One region of the Rhodococcoides sp. S146-33 genome, then DNA from elsewhere that is predicted to be linked to it. Evidence: predicted binding sites of a transcription regulator. Region 1 holds the regulator's gene; each other region holds the start of a gene.
The links. The regulator HspR, encoded in region 1, represses chaperone genes until heat shock. The targets are predictions, from matches to a motif close to ANNTGAGTNNNNNNNACTCANNT.
Positions count from the first base shown of each region.

Region 2: clpB (ATP-dependent chaperone ClpB) is a predicted target of HspR. The motif match lies at 3,282-3,304, and genes of this name have one in related genera.
Region 3: lon (endopeptidase La) is a predicted target of HspR. The motif match lies at 3,000-3,022, and genes of this name have one in related genera.

Region 1 is NZ_JCAJWY010000001.1:118,126-123,758, forward strand. Features, by position in the region: gene AC5WEY_RS00570 (MFS transporter) at 1-1,345, shown strand, start outside; gene AC5WEY_RS00575 (MarR family winged helix-turn-helix transcriptional regulator) at 1,342-1,743, shown strand; gene AC5WEY_RS00580 (FAD-binding oxidoreductase) at 1,762-2,508, opposite strand; gene AC5WEY_RS00585 (heat shock protein transcriptional repressor HspR) at 2,595-3,011, opposite strand; gene dnaJ (molecular chaperone DnaJ) at 3,011-4,189, opposite strand; gene grpE (nucleotide exchange factor GrpE) at 4,221-4,868, opposite strand; gene dnaK (molecular chaperone DnaK) at 4,865-5,633, opposite strand, start outside.
Region 2 is NZ_JCAJWY010000001.1:1,709,010-1,714,642, reverse strand. Features, by position in the region: gene AC5WEY_RS08260 (DUF5666 domain-containing protein) at 1-586, opposite strand, end outside; gene clpB (ATP-dependent chaperone ClpB) at 678-3,224, opposite strand; gene AC5WEY_RS08250 (globin domain-containing protein) at 3,472-4,635, shown strand; gene AC5WEY_RS08245 (hypothetical protein) at 4,653-5,324, opposite strand; gene AC5WEY_RS08240 (helix-turn-helix domain-containing protein) at 5,607-5,633, shown strand, end outside.
Region 3 is NZ_JCAJWY010000001.1:629,905-635,537, reverse strand. Features, by position in the region: gene AC5WEY_RS03015 (helix-hairpin-helix domain-containing protein) at 1-95, shown strand, start outside; gene AC5WEY_RS03010 (pentapeptide repeat-containing protein) at 84-905, opposite strand; gene AC5WEY_RS03005 (MmcQ/YjbR family DNA-binding protein) at 949-1,332, opposite strand; gene AC5WEY_RS03000 (putative protein N(5)-glutamine methyltransferase) at 1,417-2,178, shown strand; gene AC5WEY_RS02995 (type 1 glutamine amidotransferase domain-containing protein) at 2,227-2,928, shown strand; gene lon (endopeptidase La) at 3,035-5,350, shown strand; gene AC5WEY_RS02985 (ABC transporter ATP-binding protein) at 5,507-5,633, shown strand, end outside.

The sequences.
Region 1 (5,633 bases):
CACAGACAACACCATCGTCAACGTTGCGCTGCCGTCGATGCGCACCGATCTGAATGCGTCCGTATCGGGCCTGCAGTGGATCATCGACGCGTACACGCTGGTCGTCGCCTCACTACTGATGCTCGGCGGCTCGATGGCCGACAAGTTCGGACGCAAACGCTTCTTCCTGATCGGCACCGGAACGTTCGTCGCCGGGTCCCTTCTGTGCAGCATTGCACCGTCATTGGGCTGGCTCGTCGCCTTCCGCATGCTGCAGGCCGTCGGCGGCTCGATGATGAATCCCGTCGCCATGTCGATCATCACCAACACCTTCACCGACCCGAAAGAGCGTGCCGGGGCCATCGGAATGTGGGGTGCCGTCGTCGGGATCTCGATGTCCGCAGGCCCCGCACTCGGCGGCATACTCGTCACGAGCGCCGGGTGGCAGTCCATCTTCTGGATCAACGTGCCGGTCGGCATCTTCGCCCTGCTGATGACGCTGAAATTCGTGCCCGAATCCAAAGCCGAACACGCACGAAAGTTCGACCCGGCCGGGCAGTTCCTCATCTTCGCGTTTCTGGCCTCGCTGGTGTTCACCATCATCGAAGGTCCCGCGAAGGGCTGGGGATCGCCGCTGATCGTGCTCACCGGTGCCATTGCAGTCGGGTCCCTCGTCGGCCTGCTGGTGGTCGAGTCGCGGATCGAGGAACCGCTGATCCAACTGAGGTTCTTCCGCAGCGCACCGTTCAGTGGGGCGACGGTGATCGCCGTATGCGCGTTCGCTTCCCTCGGCGGATTCCTGTTCCTCAACACCCTCTATCTCCAGGATGTGCGCGGGTATTCGCCGCTGCACGCCGGTCTCTACACTCTCCCGATGGCTTTGATGACGCTGATCTTCGCGCCGATCTCCGGCCGTATCGTCGGCACCCTGGGCGCGCGCATTCCGCTGCTCGTGGCCGGAATCGGATTCGTGACCTCTGCGCTGATGCTCACCCGATTGACGCCGACGACGTCGTTCGCGTGGCTGGCGGTGGCGTACGTGATCTTCGGAATATCCTTCGGCATGGTCAACGCTCCGATCACGAACACCGCGGTATCCGGAATGCCGCGCAGCCAGGCCGGGGTGGCGTCCGCCATCGCGTCGACCAGCAGGCAGGTGGGTCAGTCGCTCGGGGTGGCCGTCGTCGGCTCCATCGTCACCGCGAGCATCGTCGGTGAGATCTCAGACGGCTTCACCGCCGCCGCCGTGCCCGCGTGGTTCGTCATCGCAGGCGCAGGCGTGGTCGTCACCGTTCTCGCCGTGGTCACCACGGGCCGGTGGGCCCGCGCGACCGCCGAGAACATCGGCCGTCCGGTGCTCGTATGACCGCCGATGCAGCGCATGTGTGGCGCGAGATGCGCGCATTGATGCTCGAGAAGCACGACACCCGACGAGCCGTCGCCGACGCCACCGGGATGAGCTTTCTGCGGGCGAAGCTGCTCACCAAGTTGCTCGGGGGTGATCGGACGGTGACCGAGCTGGCCGAGATTCTCGCGTCCGATGCGCCGTACGTCTCCCTCAACGTGCGCGAGCTCGAGAAGCGTGAATTGGTGGTGCGCACCGAAGATCCCGACGATCGCCGACGTCGCATCATCGGGCTCACCGATGCCGGGTGCCGCCTTGCCGAGGAAGCGAGAGCGATCGCCGACGCTCCGCCGCCGGAATTCACGACGGTGTCTGAGGCGGATCTGGCCCATCTGCGCCGGATTCTGCAGCTGCCCTGATTCTCTTGGGACAGCGCTTCAGCGGCGGATGGCCTCGACTGGGGTGCCGATTTCGACGAGGGCGCGCACGGTCGCCGATTCCATTCCCGGGGATCCGCACACCAGAATTTGGCTGTCGAGGAACGGCCCCTGGGTGGCGATCACGTCGGCCATACTGCCTTCCCAGCAGTGCTCGGGCTCGAAGAACGCGGTGGTGGAACCGATTTCGTCCCGGATGCGGTCGTTCCATCGATCCGGAGCCCACGGCTCGTGCAGTTGATCGACGACGGGAACGACGGTCAACCACTGCAATTGCGACGCCATCAACCACAGCATGTCCCCGGCATACAGGTCGCGAGGCGACTTCCCACCGACGAACAGCGTCACGTTGGGTGGCTCCTCCCATCGCGTGAGATCGAGCAGAATTGCCCGCAACGGCGCGAGGCCGGTGCCGCCCGCGATCATCACGACGTCGCGGCCCGAGTCGTCGACATGCAGAGCGCCCTTCGGATCACTGATTTGCCAGATATCCCCTGGCCGCGTTTCGTTGACGATCGATCCGCTCACCCAACCGGCGGGAACGGCTCGGACGTGGAATTCCAATTTTCCGTCTCGGGAAGGCGGCAGCGCGGGTGAGTATCGCCGTGTCAGAGCAGAATTCTGGGGAACTGTGACCGATACCGACTGGCCTGCCGTGAACGGGACAATATCGCCCTCGAGTCTGATCACCGCGAGGTCGTTCCTGAGGCGGTGATACTGAACGACTGTCGAACTCCACGCCTGCATGCGGACCAGGATAGGGGCACGGGTCGGGTGTGCGGCAAACGCGCGCGCGTTTGCGACGAAGTGAACGGGAGAAACGTAGAACGAACCTAGCGCTGGTGCTTCGGCTTCCAGACCACCAAAGCGTTGCGTTGGATCGGCACCAGGTCGCGGCGATAGCTGGCGTGCACGGCCGCCAACTCCTGCGCCAGTTCGCTGATCCGCGACTGCAGAGCCTCGACCTGATTGGTGAGCTCGATGATGCGCTTGATGCCGGCGAGGTTGACGCCCTCGTCCTGCGAGAGTCGCTGCACTTCACGAAGCAGCGCAACGTCACGCGGGGAGTAGCGTCGCCCGCCTCCGGTGGTGCGATGCGGGGTGACCAGTCCGAGCCTGTCGTAGGTCCGCAGCGTTTGCGCATGCATTCCGGCCAGCTGAGCCGCCACCGAGATCACGAAGATCTGAGCGTCGGGATCAGCTTGTCCGCCACCGGCTTTCGCAGATCCGCCCTCGGGAGGGACCGACATCACACACCTGCCCACCCGGCCCGCGGGTCGAATCCGCTGGCCTTCTCGGCTTCCAGATAGTTCTTCAGAGCGTCGGTAGCAGCATCGTCCAGTTTCTGCGGCACGGCAACTTTGACGGTCACCATCAGGTCACCGGTACCGGATTTCTTCGGGATACCGCGTCCACGCACCCGCAGTACTCGGCCGTCGACGGTTCCCGGTGGAACCTTCACGCCGACGCGACCCTCGAGGGTGGGCACCGACAGCGTCGTACCGAGCACCAGTTCGCCGTAGCTCACCGGAACGGTCACCGTCAGATCGTCGTTGTTGCGGCCGAACACCTTGTCGGGCTTGACCCGTACCGTCACGAACAGGTCGCCCGATGGCGCTCCCCGCAGACCCGCTTCGCCTTGACCGGCGAGCCGAACCTTCTGCCCGTCGCTGATGCCGGCCGGTACGCGCACGGTGATGGTGCGGGTGCGGTTCTGCACTCCGGTTCCACGGCAATCCGCGCATGGGTCGTCGATGATGGACCCGCTGCCACGGCAGTCGTCACACGGCTCACTGAAGCCGAACGCGCCCTGGTTGCGATTCACGACACCCTGGCCGTTGCATTTGGGGCACACACGCGGGCTGGTTCCCGGCTTCGCGCCGCTGCCATGACACGTGGTGCACGAGGAGGGGCTGGTCAGCTTCAACGGGACCGTAACGCCCTGTGCCGCTTCACGGAACTGCAGCGAGGTCTCGGTCTCGACGTCGCTGCCGCGTCGGGGCCTGTTGCTCTGGGGGCGCTGCTGCGCGCCACCGCGATTGAACAGACCTCCGAAGAGGTCGCCGATTCCGCCGTCGCCGCCGCCTTGACCGAAGATGTCGCCGACATCGAAGGTCTGACCGCCACCACCGAATCCGCCTGCGCCGGGCGAGAATCCACCGCCGCCACCGCGGCTACCGAATCCGCCCGAGGCGAACAGCCGTCGTGCTTCGTCGTATTCCTTGCGCTTGGCCGGGTCGGCGAGGACGGCATGCGCCTCGCTGACCGCCTTGAACTTGTTCTCGGCCGAGGCGTTGCCGGGATTGGCGTCTGGATGGTTGTCCCGGGCCAACTTTCGGTACGCCTTCTTGATCTCTTCTGCAGACGCGCTGGAGGAAACGCCCAGCTCCTTGTAGAAGTCCTTCTCGATCCACTCCCGCTGGCTCATCGGGCGTTTCCTCCTCTCGCGCTATGTCTGTTTACTGCTCGTCGGACGCAGGTGCATCCGATTCTTCTGTTGCCGTGCCCTCGGAAACGCTGTCGACCACGCCGACCATTGCGGTCCGCAGCACGCGTTCGCCGAGCTTGTAGCCCGGCCGCATCAGGGTTCCGACGACCGGACTGCTGCCGTCGCCCTCGTGGGAGACGGCCTCGTGGATGGCCGGGTCGAAGGCGTCGCCCTCGGCTCCGAAGGTGGACAGGCCGATGTTCGAGAACACCCCTGCCAGCTTGTCTGCCACCGACTTGAGCGGTCCGGTTTCGAGGTCGCCGTGCTGGCGAGCTCGCTCGAGGTCGTCGAGAACCGGAAGAAGCTGCGAGACGACGGACGCTTTCGCGTTCTCCGCTCCGGTCTGCTTCTCACGGTCGGTACGACGCCGGTAATTGGCGTACTCCGCCGACACGCGCTGTAGGTCTGCGGTGAGTTCGGCGACCTGCGTGTCACGCGGGTCTTCCACCACGTCACCCTCGACGGTCCCTTCGTCCACCGAGTCGGGCTGGGGCGCAACCCCGGTGCCCACGAGGGGCTCCGGAACTGCGTCACCTTCCCGTACTTCACCGGTCTCGGGATCGATCTTTCGCTTGTCCACGAAAGTGACCGGTTCTTGCTCGGTGTTGTCCGACGTCACTTCTTGTCCGTGTCGTCGGCGGGCTCGTCGACAACCTCTGCGTCGACAACACCGTCGTCAGCGGCCTGCGCGCCACCCTCTGCGCCGCCCTGCTCCTTGGCCTGAGCCTCGTAGATGGCGGTGCCGAGAGCCTGCGACTCGGTCGAGAGCTTCTCCACGGCGGTCTTGACTGCCGAGATGTCGCTGCCCGCGAGAGCCGTCTTGGCGTCGGCGATGGCGGTTTCGACGCGTTCCTTGAGCTCGGCGTCGACTTTGTCCTCGTTGTCCTTGACGAACTTCTCCGTCTGGTGGACGAGGGACTCGGCCTGGTTGCGAACCTCTGCCTCTTCGCGACGAGCCTTGTCCTCGTCAGCGTGAGCTTCCGCGTCGGCGACCATGCGGTCGATCTCTTCCTTGGACAAGCCGGAGCCGTCCTGGATCTTGATCGTGTTTTCCTTGCCGGTGCCCTTGTCCTTGGCCGTGACGTGCACGATGCCGTTGGCGTCGATGTCGAAGGTGACCTCGATCTGCGGGACGCCGCGAGGGGCCGGGGGCAGCTCGGTCAGCTCGAAGGAGCCGAGGAGCTTGTTGTGCGAGGCGATCTCGCGCTCACCCTGGAAGACCTGGATCTGCACCGAGGGCTGATTGTCGTCAGCGGTGGTGAAGGTCTCGGAACGCTTCGTCGGGATGGTGGTGTTGCGCTCGATGAGCTTGGTCATGACGCCACCCTTGGTTTCGATACCGAGGGACAGCGGCGTGACGTCGAGGAGCAGAACGTCCTTGACC
Region 2 (5,633 bases), 1.6 Mb from region 1:
GCGCACTCGACGGCGAGGGCCGGACGGACGTCGACGGCGCAGCAGCAGTGGTGCTCGACTCGTCCGATCCACCGCTCAGAAAGGAAATTCCGAAACCCACGACGATGACGAGGACAACGAGACCGATCAGGGCCAGAACCCACGGGCGAGGTCCCTTGCCACCCGAATCGGCGGCGGGTTCCGCAGCGGGTGGCCCGCCGAACTGCTGGGGTTGGGCGAACTGCTGGGTGTCGTAACCCGACGCCTGGCCGTACGGCGGCTGGCCGTACTGCTGGGTCTGGCCGTACGGCGGTTGGCCGTACTGCTGAGTCTGGCCGTAGGCCTGATTTGCTGCGTCCTGTTGATCGGGGTCGTACGGCGGCAGCGCCTGCGTCGGCTGATACCCCGGCGGATAAGCCTGTGGATCTTGGTTCTGCTGGGTCGGGTCCTGATAGCCCGGATTCTGATAGCCCGGATTCTGATAGCCCGGGCTTCCGTACGCCTGAGTCGGATACGCCTCTGTGGGATGGGCGTCGTCGGGTCGGTTGCGCTGTGCCGCATCCTGGTCGCGCTCCCGCGGTGACCGTGGGTCGTCCGGATTCGTCATGCCACGAGGGTACCTACCCGGCAATACGCAGGTGACGACACAGAACGGGCCCACACGAGCAGTGCTCGTGTGGGCCCGTCTCGCAGACCTGCTAGCCCAGGATGAGTCGTTCGCCGTCCGGGCTTGCATTGACCGACACCACATCGCCGTCATGGACGTCCCCGGCGAGCAGCAGCTTCGCCAGTTGGTCTCCGATGGCCTGCTGAATCAGTCGACGCAGCGGCCGAGCGCCGTAGAGCGGGTCGTAACCTCTCGCAGCGAGCCACATCTTCGCCGGCGACGACACCTCCAGCGTCAGACGGCGAGCGGCAAGACGCTTGGTGAGGAAGCCGAGCTGGATGTCGACGATCGACTCGAGCTGGTCCTCGGACAAGGCGTCGAACACCACCACGTCGTCGAGGCGGTTGACGAACTCGGGCTTGAACGAGCGCCGCACCGCGTCCATGACCTGCTCCTTGGTGCCGCCGGCCCCGAGGTTGGAGGTGAGGATCAAAATCGTGTTACGGAAGTCGACGGTCCGGCCCTGGCCGTCGGTGAGGCGGCCCTCGTCCAATACGGCGAGCAGGATGTCGAACACATCGGGGTGCGCTTTTTCGACCTCGTCGAACAGCACCACGGTGTACGGACGCCTTCGCACGGCCTCGGTGAGCTGCCCGCCGGCCTCGTAGCCGACGTAGCCCGGAGGTGCACCGACGAGCCGGGCGACGGCATGCTTCTCGCTGTATTCGCTCATGTCGATCCGCACCATCGCGCGTTCGTCGTCGAAGAGGAACTCCGCCAACGCTTTTGCGAGCTCGGTCTTACCCACACCGGTGGGACCGAGAAACAGGAACGATCCCGTCGGCCGGTTGGGGTCGGCCACACCTGCGCGTGCGCGTCGGACTGCGTCGGACACCGCCTGCACCGCGTCCTTCTGTCCGACGACTCGCTTGCCGAGTTCGTCTTCCATGCGGAGCAGTTTGGCGGTCTCGCCTTCGAGCATCCGGCCCGCCGGGATTCCGGTCCAGGCCGCCACCACATCGGCGACGTCGTCCGGCCCCACCTCCTCCTTGAGCATCACGTCACCCTGAGCGGGCGACGCCTCGGTCTTGACGGCGAGTTCCTTCTCGAGTGTCGGGATGCGTCCGTACCGGAGCTCGGCGGCCTTGCCGAGATCGCCGTCGCGTTCGGCGCGATCGGATTCGCCGCGCAGGTTCTCGAGCTCTTCCTTGAGCACTCGCACCGAGTCGATGGCGTTCTTCTCGTTCTGCCACCGCGTGCTGAGCCCGGCCAGCTTCTCCTGCAGGTCGGCCAGCTCCTGGCGGAGCTTGTCGAGTCGAGCCTTCGACGCGTCGTCGGTCTCCTTGGCCAGTGCCATCTCCTCGATCTCGAGGCGACGCACGGCGCGTTCGACCTCGTCGATCTCGACGGGCCGCGAGTCGATCTCCATACGCAGACGGGACGCGGCCTCGTCGACGAGGTCGATGGCCTTGTCCGGCAGGAACCTGGCCGTGATGTACCGGTCACTCAGGGTTGCCGCGGCGACCAGGGCAGAGTCCGTGATCCGGACACCGTGGTGCACCTCGTAGCGTTCCTTGAGTCCGCGCAGGATGCCGACGGTGTCCTCGACCGAGGGCTCACCGACGTAGACCTGCTGGAAACGACGTTCGAGGGCGGCGTCCTTCTCGATGTACTTGCGGTACTCCTCCAGCGTCGTTGCACCGACGAGACGCAGTTCGCCACGCGCAAGCATCGGCTTGATCATGTTGCCCGCGTCCATCGCGGATTCGCCGGTCGCGCCGGCTCCGACGATGGTGTGCAGCTCGTCGATGAACGTGATGACCTGGCCTGCGGAGTTCTTGATGTCGTCCAGCACGGCCTTGAGCCGCTCCTCGAATTCGCCACGGAACTTCGCGCCCGCCACCATCGAACCGAGATCGAGCGAGACGACGGTCTTACCGCGCAGGCTCTCCGGAACGTCACCGGCGATGACGCGCTGGGCGAGTCCTTCGACGATGGCCGTCTTGCCGACGCCGGGTTCACCGATGAGCACCGGGTTGTTCTTGGTGCGCCGAGAAAGAACCTGCACGACGCGCCTGATCTCGGTGTCGCGGCCGATGACCGGATCGAGCTTGCCCTCTCGGGCCAGCGCGGTCAGATCGGTGCTGTACTTCTCCAGCGCCTGGTAGGTGTTCTCCGGATCCGCGCTCGTGACGCGAGCGCTGCCACGGACGGCTTGGAAGGCGTCGCGCAGCTCGTTGGGTCCGGCTCCGTGTCCGGTCAGGAGCTTGGCGACGTCGTCCTGCCCTGTCGCTAGGCCCACCATGAGGTGTTCGGTGGAGACGAACTCGTCGTCGAGTTCGGTGGCCAGATGCTGTGCTGCGGTGATCGCGGCGAGGGTTTCACGGCCGAGTTGCGGAGTGGTGGTCGAACCGGATGCCGAGGGCAGGCGGTCGACGAGGTTCTGCGCTTCTCGACGCACCGTTGCGGGGTCGACGCCGACGGCCTTCAGCAAGGGTGTGGCGATGCCGTCGGTCTGATCGAGCAACGCCACCAACAAATGTGCCGGACGAATATCCGGGTTACCGGCCGCGGATGCGGCCTGCAAAGCAGCAGAAAGTGCTGCCTGCGACTTCGTGGTGGGAGTGAAACTGTCCACCGGTCACCTTCTTTCCAGTGTGGGGTTCTTGCGTGTCGCTGGGTACAACCATAGACAAGTTGAGTCTGTTCCGCTCAACCTTGATTTTCTCGTGCGCGTTTTGCGTACCTGGAGGGGCGCACAACGCGCACGAGGGCGCAGCCCTCTCGCGCGAAAGTCTCGATCGGTCTACTTTGGTGACGGTCGACAGTGGCGGTGTCATCGACGGCAGACTCGGTGGCGAAATCGGTGGGGTGGAGGTTGATCGATGCTCGACGCGCGAACGATCTCCCTGGTCCGTACCGGTTTCAAGTCCGTGGTCGCGTCGCCGGACGGCCCCGCCCGCCTCTCCAGGTCCTTCTACGCACATCTGTTCGCCGAGTACCCCGACTTCCGCGCTCTGTTTCCTGCCTCGATGGATTCGCTTCGCGAACACTTCGTACTGGCACTCGGCTACGTCTTCGAGCATCTCGACAACACCGACCGCGTCGAGCCGTTCCTCGAGCAGCTGGGCCGAGATCACCGAAAGCACGGCATCTCGGGAGCACATTTCCGCGCCGGCAGTTCGGCTCTGATCGCCGCATTCCGCTCGTTCGCGGGCAACGAGGTGTGGACCGACGAGGTCGAGACGGCCTGGCACGACGCCCTCACCGTGGTGAGCAACGCCATGGCCACCGCCGCCGACAACGACGAACTACCGCCGTACTGGACTGCCACCGTCGTCGAACACCAACGAATCCTCGACGATCTGGCGGTGGTGCGCCTGAAGACCGACGGCGAGATCCCGTACTTCCCCGGGCAGTACGTCAGCGTGCAGATCCCGCAGCGACCCAAACTGTGGCGATACCTGTCCCCGGCCATTCCGAGCAACCCGTACGGCGAGATCGAGTTCCATGTTCGACGCGTATCCGGTGGCTGGGTGTCTCCGGCCATGGTCGCCGAGACCCGGGTCGGTGATCGCTGGTCCATCAGTCCTCCGCTGGGCGGGATGCACGTCGATCGCGCGATCCACGAGGACGTGTTGATGATCGCGGGAGGCACCGGTCTTGCTCCGTTGCGTGCTCAGGTCATGGAAATGGCTCAGCGCACCAACAATCCGCGAGTGCATCTGTTCGTCAGCGGTACCTATCCGTGCGATCTCTACGATCTGGACACCTTGTGGCAGTTGTCGCTGTCGAATCCGTGGCTGACGGTTGTTCCGGTGACCGAAGAGCTCGAGGATCCATGGTGGTACTCCGGCCCGGCGCGCGAAATCCCATGGGGAATGCACCATCGACTCCAGGGCGCGGTCGGCAAGGTCGTCACTCGATTCGGCTCGTGGGCCGATCGCCAGATTCAGATCTGCGGGTCGCCGTCGATGGTGCGCACCACGCTGTACGCGCTACGCAAGGTCGGCACCCCGATGGAGCATGTTCAGCACGATCCATTCTGATTGTGCCGCAACGATATTCAGCTGGACAACGACTTCGGCGGACTGTCCTCGACGATGACGCCGGCCGCCAGGCGTGGCGTCCATGCCTCGGTGACCAGTCGGCCGTCTCCGGTGATGATGGCATCGGGATCGGGATCGATGAGGATGGGGTATCCGGTGTCAGCGGTGGCACCGACGTTCTGCACCAGCAGGCCGTTCTCGATCGTGTAGTGAACGTGCACCGGCTGCAGATCGCCGTCGAACGCCCACGGGCGGCCGATGAAGATGACGGCATTGCCGGCCTCGTCCAGCACCGACACCGAGCCGTCGTGCTCGAGCCGCAGACTCCACAACGGCGGCATCGACGTCGTGAACTCGAATCTGTGCGGTGCCTGCGGAGCGAGAAGATGAATCATCAGCAGAGCGCCGTCGCGCGGATCCCGCTGCGGCACAATGACTTCGTACGCGCCACACTCGTAGAACCTGGATCCGAACGGCCCGGGAATGCCGGTGCCGAGATCTCCTGCAATGACAAGTTCGAGCCGAATGCAGCCGGAGCCGTCCTCGGCTCGAAGAGTGATTCCCTCGGACGGATGCGGCGTGGGCGACTCGTCCCGCGGAGCGTAGGACAGAACGGCGCGCAGCAGCGGCTCGACCACCTCTGCATCGCCGTCGCGTGAGTCGAACGTTCGTCGTCGCCGATCGGCCATCTCCACCCCCTCCGCCTGGCAAACCAGTGTGCCACCGAGGTGCCCATCGTGCGACGAATACTGCCCGAAAACCATCCGTTCGATTCGGGACGGACCACTACCGAAGCGCACTCGACCCCGACACGGCCAGGAGACCGACCAGTACTGTTTCCAGCTAAGTTTCTGCAGGTCAGCGACGGTACAGCGGAACCACGGTACCGGCTACTATCAACCGGTTCGGTCCACGGCGGATCGACCTGCCCAGTGGGCAGCGGCCATGCCAGGAAGGCACACACATCCCCGATGTCCGCTGATTTCGCCGCACGTCTG
Region 3 (5,633 bases), 510 kb from region 1:
CGGCGGCAGAGTTGAGAACACTGCACGGGGTAGGCCCGAAGGCGCTCGCGGTCGTCCAGGCAGCACTCGAGCAGACCGGTAGATCACTCGGCTGAGGGTCCGTCCCAGTGACTCGGACCGGTCAGGGATCGGGGCAGTCGAGTTGCTCGATCACCCCGTGCCGCATCGATCTGGAACTGGGTGGCATAGATGCTGCCGCGCAGGTCTGCGCCACGGAGGTCGGCACCCCGAAGGTCCGCGCCGATCACATCGGCGAGCCGCAGGTCGGCTCTGCGTAGGTCGGCTCCGATGAGATACGTGCCGCGTAAGCTCGCGCCGCGCAGATCGGCATCGGCCAGCTTTGCGCCGATCAGGTCGCGTCCACGGTAGTTCGGCTTCTTGCCCGATACCTCGGCGCGCACCAGATCGCTTGCGTCCAGCAGTACTTCGTTGATTCGTGAGCGCATGGCGGAGACGTCGACCGACATCAGGATGTCGGGAGTCGCCGACGTGAGCGAATCCAGTTCGTCGTACTCGCTGGTGAGCCGGGTATGCAGGCTGCCGGTCGACTGTCGGCTACGCGCATCCGCCAGATACCAGAGCAGTTCGTGCAGATCACGCATCACCGGGAAAACCGCGAACATCTCCGACGCGTTCGACGGCTGCTGCCGCCAGTCCCGTCCCTCGAACGTCGACTGCGACACTTTCTGGCCCGCACCGAAGCAGTCGTAGACCGTGCACCCGGGAAAACCCTTCTCCCGGAGCGACGAGTGAATGCCGCAACGCGAATCCTCGAGGAGGTTGCGGCACGGCTCCCCGGCGGCCTTGTCCATTGCGAAATCCGACGACTTCGAGAAGGGTAATGCGACGCAACAGAGCCCGAAACAACTGCCGCAATCGGCCAGCAAGTTCTCGGGCGCATGCATACGTCCACTCTGTCCCTCGACGCAAGGCCGGGTCAAACGAGATTCACTCGGGTGGATCGAGAAGCGCGATCAGTTTCTTCGGTGCCCTGGTGCAGTAACTCTCGGTGATCAGCTCGCCGAGTTCGACGCGGTCCACGGAGCCGTCGAGTTTCATGCCGATGATCTCCGGACCCCAACCTGGAGCGAAGAAGCCGTGTCGATTCGACAATGCGTCGAGTTCTGTTCCGCGGGAACGGAAAACGAGGACGGTGGCCGGGCCGTCGGTACCTGCGGCCTTCGCGAACGCCGGCGGACCACCGTCGCGAATCTCGAGCAGGTGGGCAAACGTCCGACCGCGTATCCGCCAGCGGGTACCGACCCAGGCTTGCTCTTCGTACGTCTCGGGCAGCGCCAGGCATATTCGACGGACTGTGAAATCCCAGTTCATCGACCTCTCCTCTCCTGCCACATACCGGGCTACAGTATTTCAACGGGGCAGCTGGGCGCACAGCAATCCAGGAGGTCGTCCGCGGTGGAACCAGGGTTCGACGAGGTGGTGTCCGCGTTGCGCGCTGCCGGGTGTGTGTTCGCCGAGGAGGAAGCCGAGGTCCTCGTCGAGTCCGCCTCGAACCCGGGAGAGCTCGTAGAAATGCTGAGGCGTCGCATCGCCGGTGAACCGCTGGAGCACGTCGTCGGGTGGGTGTGGTTCTGTGGTCGACGCATCGCCGTCGAACCGGGCGTGTTCGTTCCCCGTCGCCGCACCGAGTTCCTCGTCGAATGTGTTGCCGCACTGCATCCTTCGGCGCTCCTCGACCTGTGTTGTGGGTCCGGTGCGATCGGGCTGTCGGTCCCTGGCGTCATCGAGTTGCATGCGGCCGATGTCGACGCCGCGGCGGTGGAGTGCGCCGAACGAAACCTCGATGCCGTCGGAGGCACCGTGTACCGCGGCGACCTGTTCGACGCGCTGCCGCAGGAACTGCACCACAGATTCGACGCGATAGTCGTCAACGCCCCGTATGTCCCGACGGGCGAGATCGGGCTGATGCCGAGGGAGGCGCGACTCCACGAGCCGCACGTCGCGCTCGACGGCGGCGTGGACGGTGCTCATCTCCATCGCCGTGTTGCAGCGCAGGCCCATGTGTGGCTGGCTCCGCATGGCAGTTTGCTCATCGAAACCAGCGCGCTACTGGCGAATTCGACGATACAGGCATTTTCGGAGGCGGGGTTCGCGGCCAGTACCAGCCAATCCGAGACGTTCGATGCCGTCGTGGTGATCGGTTCGATCAGCGAATAGTGATCCAACTCGTGTTTCGATAGCGGGTCTTGGTGGCATTCCCGGCCCATGACTACATTGCTGTTCGCTGTAACCGCTGCCGACCACTGGACCCTGAACGACGGAAGCAAGCATCCCACCGGGTACTGGGCCGAAGAGCTCGTCGAATCTCACCGCACCTTCGTGGACGCAGGATGGGACATAACCGTGGCCACGCCGGGCGGTAAAGCACCGGTCGTCGACGAGGGCAGCCTGGCAGTCGACGCCAACGGCGGTGACGAGCAGAAGGTCGCGGATCAGAAGAGCTACCTCGCGTCGATCGAGTCGATCCTGTCCTCGCCCGCCGTGCTGGAGGATCAGAAGGCCTCGGACTTCGACGTCGTGTTCGTCCCCGGCGGCCACGGCCCGATGGAGGATCTCGCCGTGTCGACAAGCTTCGGCGCGCTCGTGGTCGACTTCCTCGACGCGAACAAGGTGGTCTCCGCGGTGTGCCACGCGCCCGCCGCCCTGCTGCCCGCCGTGCGCTCCGATGGATCCTGGGCCTTCGACGGGTACGAGCTCACCGGTTTCACCGACGAGGAAGAGACCCAGGCCGGCCTTGCCGACAAGGCTCCGTGGCTTCTCGAGACCCGGCTGCGGGACAACGGTGCCAAGTTCGAGAACGCCGATGCGTGGTCGCCGCACGTGGTCGTCGACCGGAACCTCTACACCGGACAGAACCCGGCCTCGACGCGGCCGCTCGCGGAAAAGCTGGTCAGCTCGCTGAAGTAGTCCTCCCGGCGGCCGGTGTTCTGCCCACGGAGAACACCGGTCAGCGGCGGGAACATCACTACTGCTTTCGAAGTTGAGTCCGGATAGCTCAATCTTTGGAGGAGAAGTGACCGAAACCGTTCGAGTCCCCGTACTGTTCCTGACCGATCCGATAGTCCTGCCTGGAATGGTGGTGCCCGTCGAACTCGACGAGGCCGCACGCGCCGCCGTCGACGCAGCGAAGGCAAGCAACGACGGGACTTTGCTAGTCGCGCCCCGACTCGAAGATCGTTACGCCGCCTACGGCGTTCTTGCCACCATCGTGCAGATGGGACGCCTGGCCGACGGAAGGCCGGCGGCCGTCATCAAGGCCACGCGCCGCGCACACATCGGCCACGGGGTCAGTGGTCCCGGTGCTGCCCTGTGGGTGGAGGCCGAGACCGTCGTAGACGAAGCCGCGAGTGAGGAACTCAAAGCCCTTGCGGCGGAATACAAGCAGCTGGTAGTCGCGATGCTGCAACGCCGTGACGCCTGGCAGGTGATCGACTCGGTCAACAAGCTCACCGATCCGAGCGCGATCGCCGATACCGCGGGTTATGCGTCGTACCTCACCGACGTTCAGAAGCGCGACCTTCTCGAAACACCGGACGTGGCAACTCGATTGACGTCGCTCATCGACTGGACCAAGGCCCATCTGGCCGAGGTCGAGGTGAACGACAAGATCTCCGGTGATGTCCGCGAGGGGATGGAGAAGACTCAGAAGGAGTTCTTGCTCCGCCAGCAATTGGCTGCCATTCGCAAGGAACTCGGCGAGGACGAGCCCGACGGTGCCGACGACTACCGAGGCCGCGTCGAGGCTGCCGACCTGCCAGAGAAGGTGCGCGAACAGGCCCTGCGCGAGGTCGGCAAGTTGGAGCGTGCCAGTGATCAAAGTCCGGAATCTGGCTGGATTCGAACCTGGCTCGACACCGTGCTCGACCTACCGTGGAGCAACACCACGACCGACAACACCGATATCGATTCTGCCCGTGCAGTTCTCGACGCGGATCATCACGGACTCGACGATGTGAAGGATCGCATCGTGGAGTATCTGGCCGTCCGTGCGCGCCGCTCCGAACGAGGTCTGCAGTCCGTCGGCGGCCGCGGATCCGGCGCTGTCATGGTGCTCGCGGGCCCGCCCGGGGTAGGTAAGACCTCGTTGGGCGAGTCCGTTGCACGCGCGCTCGGCCGCACCTTCGTGCGCGTCGCTCTCGGTGGTGTTCGTGACGAGGCCGAGATCCGTGGGCACCGCCGCACCTACGTCGGCGCACTGCCGGGCCGAATCGTACGGGCCATCGGCGAGGCGGGGTCGATGAATCCCGTTGTGTTGCTGGACGAAATCGACAAGGTCGGATCCGATTACCGCGGTGACCCCAGTGCCGCTCTGCTCGAGGTGCTGGACCCGGCGCAGAACCACACGTTCCGTGATCACTACCTCGACCTCGATCTCGACCTGTCCGACGTGGTGTTCCTCGCCACGGCCAACGTGATCGACCAGATTCCCGGCCCGTTGCTCGATCGTATGGAACTGGTGACCATCGACGGATACACCGAGGACGACAAGGTCGTCATCGCCCGGAACTATCTGCTTCCCCGTCAGATGGACAGGGCTGCGGTCACGTCCGAGGAGGTGACGGTGACCGACGCCGCACTGCGGAAGATCGCTGCCGACTACACCCGCGAGCCCGGCGTGCGGCAACTGGAGCGTTTGTTGGCAAAGGCCCTACGCAAGGTGGCTACGAAACTCGTGGGTACCGCCGACGTGCTGCAGATCGACGAGCCGGATCTGGTGACCTACCTCGGTCGTCCTCGCTTCACCCCCGAGGCACACGAGCGGACCGAAGTGCCCGGTGTGGCAACGGGTCTGGCGGTCACTGGACTCGGCGGTGATGTGCTGTTCATAGAGGCGGCCTCGACGGACGGCGATCCCGGGTTGAAGCTCACCGGTCAGCTGGGCGACGTGATGAAGGAATCTGCGCAGATCGCGTTGTCGTACGTGCGCTCGCACGCAGCACAATTCGGTGTCACACCCGAATCGCTCGATCGCAGCATCCACGTGCACGTTCCGGCGGGCGCGGTGCCGAAGGACGGTCCGTCGGCGGGCGTGACCATGGTGACGGCGCTGGTGTCGATGGCCACCGGACGGCCGGTGCGATCGGACGTCGGCATGACCGGTGAGGTCACGTTGAACGGCCGGGTGCTGCCGATCGGCGGGGTGAAGCAGAAGTTGCTCGCTGCGCAACGAGCGGGGCTGAAGACGGTGTTCATCCCGGCGCGCAACGAACCGGATCTGGACGATGTGCCCGCAGAAGTGCTGGAAGCGTTGGACGTCCGTCCGATGACCGATGTCGCCGACATCCTGGCGCTCGCGCTGGAGCCCGCGTCAGCAGCCGCGGCGGCGTGAGACTGCACTACCCGTGGCCGGCCCCGAGTGCGACTCGGGGCCGGCTGCACGCCCAGTCCTGGTAAGGGCACCCGGGCTTGACCTCGAGCTATGTCGAGGTTCTACGTTGACGATATGAGGGCGACGACATGAGGGCGAACATATGAGGGTGAAGACATGAGCATGGAGATGACCGCCTGGAACCAGATGTATCGGTCGATGAACAGGCCCGATACTCGGTCGTCGTTCTCGAAGGAGACGGCTCGCAGGATTCTGACGTTCGCAGCACCACATCGCCGCGCTC